One region of the Cupriavidus sp. 291-E7 genome, then DNA from elsewhere that is predicted to be linked to it. Evidence: predicted binding sites of a transcription regulator. Region 1 holds the regulator's gene; the other holds the start of a gene.
The links. The regulator FNR, encoded in region 1, switches genes on or off when oxygen is low (the NO sensors DNR and NnrR bind a similar motif). The targets are predictions, from matches to a motif close to TTGATNNNNATCAA.
Positions count from the first base shown of each region.

Region 2: the regulator FNR is predicted to act here: its motif matches at 2,041-2,054, upstream of AC3FLX_RS08965 (DASS family sodium-coupled anion symporter).

Region 1 is NZ_JBYOJV010000008.1:249,545-253,211, reverse strand. It holds gene AC3FLX_RS16465 (sulfite exporter TauE/SafE family protein) at 16-783, opposite strand; gene fnr (fumarate/nitrate reduction transcriptional regulator Fnr) at 869-1,594, shown strand; gene AC3FLX_RS16455 (hypothetical protein) at 1,675-1,920, opposite strand; gene AC3FLX_RS16450 (hypothetical protein) at 1,917-2,126, opposite strand; gene ccoG (cytochrome c oxidase accessory protein CcoG) at 2,174-3,667, opposite strand.
Region 2 is NZ_JBYOJV010000004.1:81,059-84,725, reverse strand. It holds gene AC3FLX_RS08970 (transglycosylase domain-containing protein) at 1-322, opposite strand, end outside; gene AC3FLX_RS08965 (DASS family sodium-coupled anion symporter) at 396-1,919, opposite strand; gene AC3FLX_RS08960 (tyrosine-protein phosphatase) at 2,221-2,997, shown strand; gene AC3FLX_RS08955 (acetate/propionate family kinase) at 2,992-3,667, opposite strand, start outside.

The DNA.
Region 1 (3,667 bases):
GGCACTGTGGCCGATTCAGAACACCACGCAAAAGCCGTGTTGCGCCAACGTATCAGGGAGCCAGATCGAACGGGCCACGCCCAGCATGCCGAACCCGATCACCACGATGGCTGCGCCCATCCGTATGGCCGGTTTGCGGGAAAGCTGGCGCAGGTATCCGGACAAGCCCGAGATCACCAGCAGGTTCGGTAATGTGCCGAGTCCGAAGGCACCCATCACGAGCGCACCTGACGTGGCATTGCCGGCCAGCAACGCCAGAGCGAGTGCGCTGTAGACCATCCCGCACGGTACCAGACCCCAGGCCAGCCCCATGCCATAGCGGCGCGCCATCGGCATGGCCCGTTGACGCGGCCGCAAGCTCGCCGGCAAGCGAGCACTCATCGATCGAACATGTTGCACCACGTGCACGGCTGCCAGAGACGCCAGCCGTTCGATCCAGTCGGCTCGCATCACGCGTCCGCGCAACAACCACGCGCCCGTGACAATCAGCATCACACTGCCCAACGCGTAGAGCCATCGCTGCAACGGCAGATACTCCTGGCGCCATACGGTCGCGCCCACCGCTCCCATCGCCGCGCCAAGCAGCATGTACGTAGTGATGCGGCCAACATGCATGACGCACAGCTCGGCCCACCAGTGTCGCGGCGAGCGATGTATGAAAACAGCCACAGTGCGGGGCTGTTTTTGCTCCGCAGCAATAGCAATTCCTCCACACATGGCAGCGCAATGCATACCACCGAGCAAAGCCATAAGAAAAACGCTTAAAAGCACACCAAATGGCAACTGTTCCTCGCTTCTGCGTCACTCGACACTGTAAAATGCCTGCATCGCGCCCTCGCTGCAAGCGCATTCATAACGAGCACTTCAATTGTTGACTTCCATTCCCGTCACCGAGATGTCGCCCCGTTGTTCCACGTGTGCAATGGGCCAGCTTTGCCTGCCCGTCGGCATGTCGCAACAAGACCTGGCGAAAATGGACACGCTCGTTCAGGAACGTGTGCGTGTCCATAAGGGCGAAACGCTTTACCGCATGGGCGAACCGCTCAGCGCGGTCTATGCCATTCGCTTTGGCACACTGAAGACGCACGTCACGATGGAAGACGGGCGCACCCAGATCACCGGTTTCCACTTGCCCGGCGAAGTCATCGGTCTCGACGGCCTGGGCGAGATGCAACACGCATCCGACGCCACCGCGCTGGAAGACACCGAAGTCTGCGTCGTGCGTTACGACGACCTGCAATCGCTGTCGGGCAGCCTGCCTTCTCTGCAGGGCCAGTTCCTGCGGCTGATGAGCAAGGAGATCTCGCAAGACCAGGTCATGCTGATCACGCTTGGCTCGATGCGCGCGGAAGAGCGGCTTGCTGCTTTTCTCGTGAACATGTCCGAACGACTTTCGGCACGCGGTTACTCCTCCACCGAGTTCGTGCTGCGCATGAGCCGCGAGGAAATCGGTAGTTACCTTGGCCTGAAGCTCGAGACCGTCAGCCGTCTGTTCTCGCGCTTCGCTGAAGCGGGCCTGATCCAGATTCGTCAGCGACATGTGAAACTGGTCGACATGGCAGGCATCAAGCAGGTGTATAGCCGCTCCTGCTGACACGCGCTACATCTCATACCGAGCACCGTGACAAAGGCCGCACCGGGACGTATCCGGTGCGGCCTTTCTGTTTAATGTTGCTATTCGAGTTCATCGGTATCGCTGAGCTTCACCGGCATCGTGTACAACGTGAGTCCGCTCGATAGCGCACAGAACAGCCACGCCACCAGGAAACCCACGGTGTAGATCGCTTGCCGCGATGCTTCAACCGGATGCCCGAAGAAATTGAGATCTCCGGGGTCCACTACCGAGAACACCACCGCTGTGGCCGCACCGCCCATCAGAAACGCCGGCCATAACACCCACATCAGCCAGCGTAGTCTCATGGGCGCCTCGCTGACGGCTCACTCCGACTCGCGCCGACTTTTTCGACTACCAGGCCGTGACGAGCGGCATCTGCAACCGGTTTGTCGGCGTGGCTGTTGGCCAGCCAGATCGTAATGCCGCAACCAACCATCGCCAACAGCGGGCCGCTCATCAGGATCCAGGGCCAGGGTTCCCTGTACCAGGGTTTTGCGGGGTGTGGGGTCATTGCGCTCTCCTATTGGCATCCGTCCCTCTTCGCAATCTGTGACAGCATCACAGATTGCGAGGGACGATGAAACTCGTGCTTTGCCGGATATTCACCTCGCGCGCGGCTTCGGTCTCGGCAGTGACCGTCACCTCGATCTTGTGCGTCCCTTGCGCGGCATCATCGATCGGCACGCGAATCCGGATCGGCAGCAACCGGTTCGACGTAGGCGACAGCGCTTCGGCGGCATGGTCGTATTCGACCGTCAGCCCCTTCAGATCGTCGCTCTGCGCCTGCACACGGATCTTCATCGGCGCCTCAGTCGCGTTGATCAGTTGGAGCCGATACACGTTCTCGATCCAGCGTCCTTCCACTTCGCGCCCGAGCGCGCCGCGGTCACGAATGATGTCGACCTTCAGCGGTGTACGCATGGCCAGCGACACAACGAATCCCGCGCACAGCGCCAGCCAGATCATGGTGTAGACGATGGTGCGCGGGCGCAGCAGACGCTTGCGGGCATCGGTGACCGACAGCTTCTTGCGCATGGCGTTCTCCGACGTGTACCGGATCAGTCCACGTGGATACTCCATCTTGTCCATCACTTGATTACAGGCGTCGATACACGCACCGCAGCCAATGCACTCATACTGCAACCCATCGCGGATATCGATGCCGGTCGGGCATACCTGCACGCAAATGCTGCAGTTCACGCAATCGCCCAAGCCGGCTGCCTGGTGATCGGTCTTGCGCGAGCGGCTGCCGCGCGGCTCGCCACGCCCCACGTCGTAGGTCACGACGTAGGTATCGCGATCCACCATCACGCTTTGGAAGCGCGCGTACGGGCACATGTACTTGCAAACCTGCTCGCGCATGAACCCGGCGTTGCCCCATGTTGCGAATGCGTAGAACAGCATCCAGAAGGCTTGCCAAGGACCCAGCGTCCAGTGCAGAACCTCGCCACCGAGTTCGCGTATCGGCGCGAAGTAGCCAATGAACGTGAAGCCCGTCCACAGTGCAATCAGAATCCACAGCGTGTGCTTGGTGGCCTTGAGTCGAAGCTTGCGCAGACTCCACGGATCGCCATCCAGGCGGATGCGTGCGATGCGGTCGCCTTCCACCCGCCGCTCGATCCACATGAAGATCTCGGTATAGACCGTCTGCGGGCACGCATAGCCGCAGAACAGCCGACCCGCAATGGCCGTGAAGAGGAATAGCGAAAGCGCCGAGATGACCAGCAGCACGGCCAGGTAGATCACATCCTGCGGCCAGAGCACCAGCCCAAAGATGTAGAACTTCCGGGCACCGAGATCGAACAGCACGGCCTGCCGGTCGTTCCATTGCAGCCAGGGCGTGCCGTAGTAGACGAGTTGCGTGAGGATGACCAGCCAGACGCGCCAGCTGGAGAATGCACCCGTGATCGAGCGCGGATAGATCTTGCGCCGGACTTCGTACAGCGCTTCTTCGGTTGCCTCAGCCGCCGTCTTGGGCGGCGGCGCAGGCCGCCAGGCCGCGGCCTCATTGGAGTCGCGGGTTGTGGGGGGAGATTCCAGGGGCGCGTTCAT
Region 2 (3,667 bases), on a different contig from region 1:
TGCGGGCCACCTGCATCGTGATCGTGGAAGCGCCCTGCGACAGCTCGTCCGACAGATTGGCGATGCCGGCGCGCATCACGCCAACATAGTCGACGCCATCGTGCAGATAGAAGCGGTCATCCTCGATGGCGACTACCGCCTCCGGCAGTGTGTGCGGAAAATCGCCCAGCTTGACGTAGCCAGCCGTTTGCCTGAACGCCATCAGCGAATCGAGCGACGGCAACTGCCGGTTGGCCATCAGGACGGCAAAGGCGACCAGCAACACGCCGCCCACCGCGGCGAGCAGCACGAACTTGACGAAGGCGGACCAGAGACGTTGCATGGCGCATATTGTGCCATTGGCGGCACGCCCCGCCCATGTTTGTGCTGTCCGGTCCGCGGGTATCGCCGGAGAATCAGATCCAGCCAAGCCAGCGCCAGTACGTGGATGCAAACAGCAGCATCAACAGGTAGCCGATGATGGTGAGCGGTATGCCGATGCGGGCGAACTGCTTGCCATTGAATGTGTCGGTGCCCAGGCAGACCATGTTCTGCGGCGCGTTGATCGGCAGGATGAAGCCGAAGCTGACCGTGAAGCCGAGCAGCATGGTCATGCCGACCCTGTTGATATCGCCGGGCAGCGTCTGCAATACCGCGATCAGGATCGGCAGCAGCGCGGCCGTCAGCGCCGTGGCGCTGGCAAAGCCCAGGTGGATCAGGATCAGGAACGCGGCAAGCACCGCAAAGACCATCAGCGTGCCGTGATCGGCCAGGCCGGAATGCGTGACGACGAACCCGCCCAGCCACTGGCCGGCCTTCGTCGTCAGCAGCGCGGTGCCAAGGCTGATGCCGACGCCGAACACGATCAGCGTGCCCCACGGCGTGCGCTGCTGCATGGTCTTCCAGTCCATCACGCCGATGCGCGGCATCATCAGGATGACCAGGCCGATGAATGTGATGGTGGCCGTATCGAATGAATGGAGCTTGCCCTCGGTGGCCCAGAACAGCAGCAGGCCGATGGCCACGGCGGACAGGCGCTTCTGCGGCGCGGACATCGGCCCCAGCGCGGTCAGTTCCCGCTGCACGGCTTCCTTGCCGCCTGCGATTGCCTCGGTTTCCGGCGGCAGCAGCCAGCGCACCAGGAAGTACAGGACCACCGACATCACGATGGCCCACGGCGCACCGGCCACCAGCCATTGCAGCCAGGTCACGCGCTCGCCGAGCAGCTTATCCATGAAGCCGGCGGTCAGCAGGTTCTGCGCTGCCGCGGTCTGGATGCCGACGTTCCATACGCTGGTGGCCAGCGCCACCATGATCATGATGCCGGCGGCGATATTCGACTTCTTGTCGACACCGAACGCGGCAATCACACCCATCATGATCGGCACGGTACACGCGCTGCGCGCGGTGGCACTTGGCACCACCAGGCTCAGGATGATGGTGACCGCGATGGTGCCGATCAGGATGCGGCGCGTACTCGTGCCGATCGCGGAAAGTGTCACCAGCGCGATGCGCCGGTCCAGCCCGGTGACGGTCATCGCCGCCGAGATGAACAGCGCGGCGGCCACCAGTGCCAGCGCGGTATTGGAGAATCCGGCCAGCGCCATGCCCAGCGCGCGCGACGTGCCGTAGATCGTGTTCGGATCATTTACCATCGGCGCGAACCCGATCAACCCGGCCATCAGCGACGTGATCATGACGGCGCTGGTTTCATACGTGACCGCTTCGGTGATCCACACCACCACCGCGAAGGCCAGGATCGCCAGCATGCGCTGTCCGGCGACGGGCAGGTCCGGTGGCATTGGAATCATGAGCACCGCGATCAGCACCGCGACGGCGGCGTAGAGACCCCAGTGAATGCGTAGTTTGGGAGCGACGGACACACTCGCCGCAGCCGCGGAGCCGCCGGGGCCGGCAGGAGAAATTTGAGGGTCAGGCATTTGAAACTTCCTTGGTCTGGAGTAGCTGGCCGGACACGTAGCGAAGCAGGATCGCCGTGTTCGACACAGGGGCATTATGTGAACCGCCAGGCAGCATGCCAAGCCGATGGAGTCTCAAAAATTGCCTTGGATCAACACTCCAGTAAGTCGGAAATTTCAAGAGAAATGGCACATTGCAGAAACGGCAATGGCAGGCGGAATATCTGTTGCAGGAAGGGTGTTCTCTCGGCAGGCGATCTGAAATAATTGATGCCAACACTGAATGTTTTCAAATGCGCGTCGTGTGGCGCGCCAAAGGGATATGCAGACTGATGAAGCCAAACTGGCAGCCGCCGCGATGCGGACTTGCCTCGATCTGGAGACCATCGCCAACGCGCGCGATCTCGGCGGACTGACTGGCCACGCCGGACGCCGCGTCCGGCAGCACAAGCTGTATCGCAGTGCCAATCCCGCGCTCGGTTGTGCCGCGGATCTCGACAAGCTCGACGCCATGCAACTGGACATCGTTGTCGACTTCCGCTCTACCGGTGAGAAGTCGCCGGCCGAGGCCGCATTCGGCGAGCGCTTCGAATGGCTGGCGGTGCCCGTGCTGGACGGCACGATGTCGATGGATGTGCTGATGCCACGCCTGCGTGCCAGCAATGCCGCGCAGATGCACGGGTTCATGCTCGACGTGTATCGAGATTTTCCCGTGCGCTACCGCGATGCCTTCGGTGCATTCCTGCGCCATGCCGAAGCGGGCAAGACGCTGTACTACCACTGTACAGCAGGCAAGGACCGCACCGGATTTGCGTCACTGCTGCTGCTGAGCGCGCTGGGCGTGGCACAGGACGACATCGTGGCCAACTATCTTGAGTCGAACCACTGGAACCGGCGCTTCAACGAGAAGATGCTTGCGGGGGTGGAACAGATCGGCGTGACGCCCGATGCGATGATGCCGTTGCTGGAAGTGCGTCCCGAATACATCGAAGCGTCGATGGATGCGATCGCGCAAACGTATGGCAGCGTCGAGCGGTTTCTGGCCGACAATCTCGGTGTCGACGCCGCACTGCTGCGCCGACACTACCTGGAGTCATAGGCCGCCGTTCTCGCGCAATATCCGCGCGGTCGATAGCGCGATCATGCCTTCCTCGTCCGTTGGCAGCACCAGCACCGGCACGCGGCTGGCATCGTGGCTCACGCGCTGGCAGTTCTCGCCATTCGCCGCTGCGTCGAGCGAGATACCGAACAGGTCGGTCAGATGTGCGCAGATGCGCGACCGAACCTCCGGCGAATTGGCACCGATGCCCGCGGTGAAGACCAGCGCTTCCAGGCCGCCGAGCGTGACGGCCAGTTTGCCGATTTCCTGCGCGGCACGATATGCGTAGAAATCGACGGCAAGCTTTGCGCGCGGGCTGTCGCTGGCCAGCAGCGCGCGCATGTCGCTGCTGATGCCAGAGATGCCCTTGAGGCCCGACTGTCCGTAGAGCATCGACTGGATGGCATCCGCGCCCATGCCCTGCGCGGCCAGGTACAGCACGGCACCGGGATCGATCGATCCGCAGCGCGTTCCCATCGGCATGCCGTCGAGCGCCGTCAGGCCCATCGTCGAATCCACGCTCTTGCCGTCCCGCATGGCGCACAGGCTCGCGCCGTTGCCCAGATGTGCCACGATGACGCGGCCATCGGCCAGATCGGGCGCCACCTGCCTGAGTCGCCGGGCGATATACGCGTACGACAAACCGTGAAAGCCATAACGCCGCACGCCT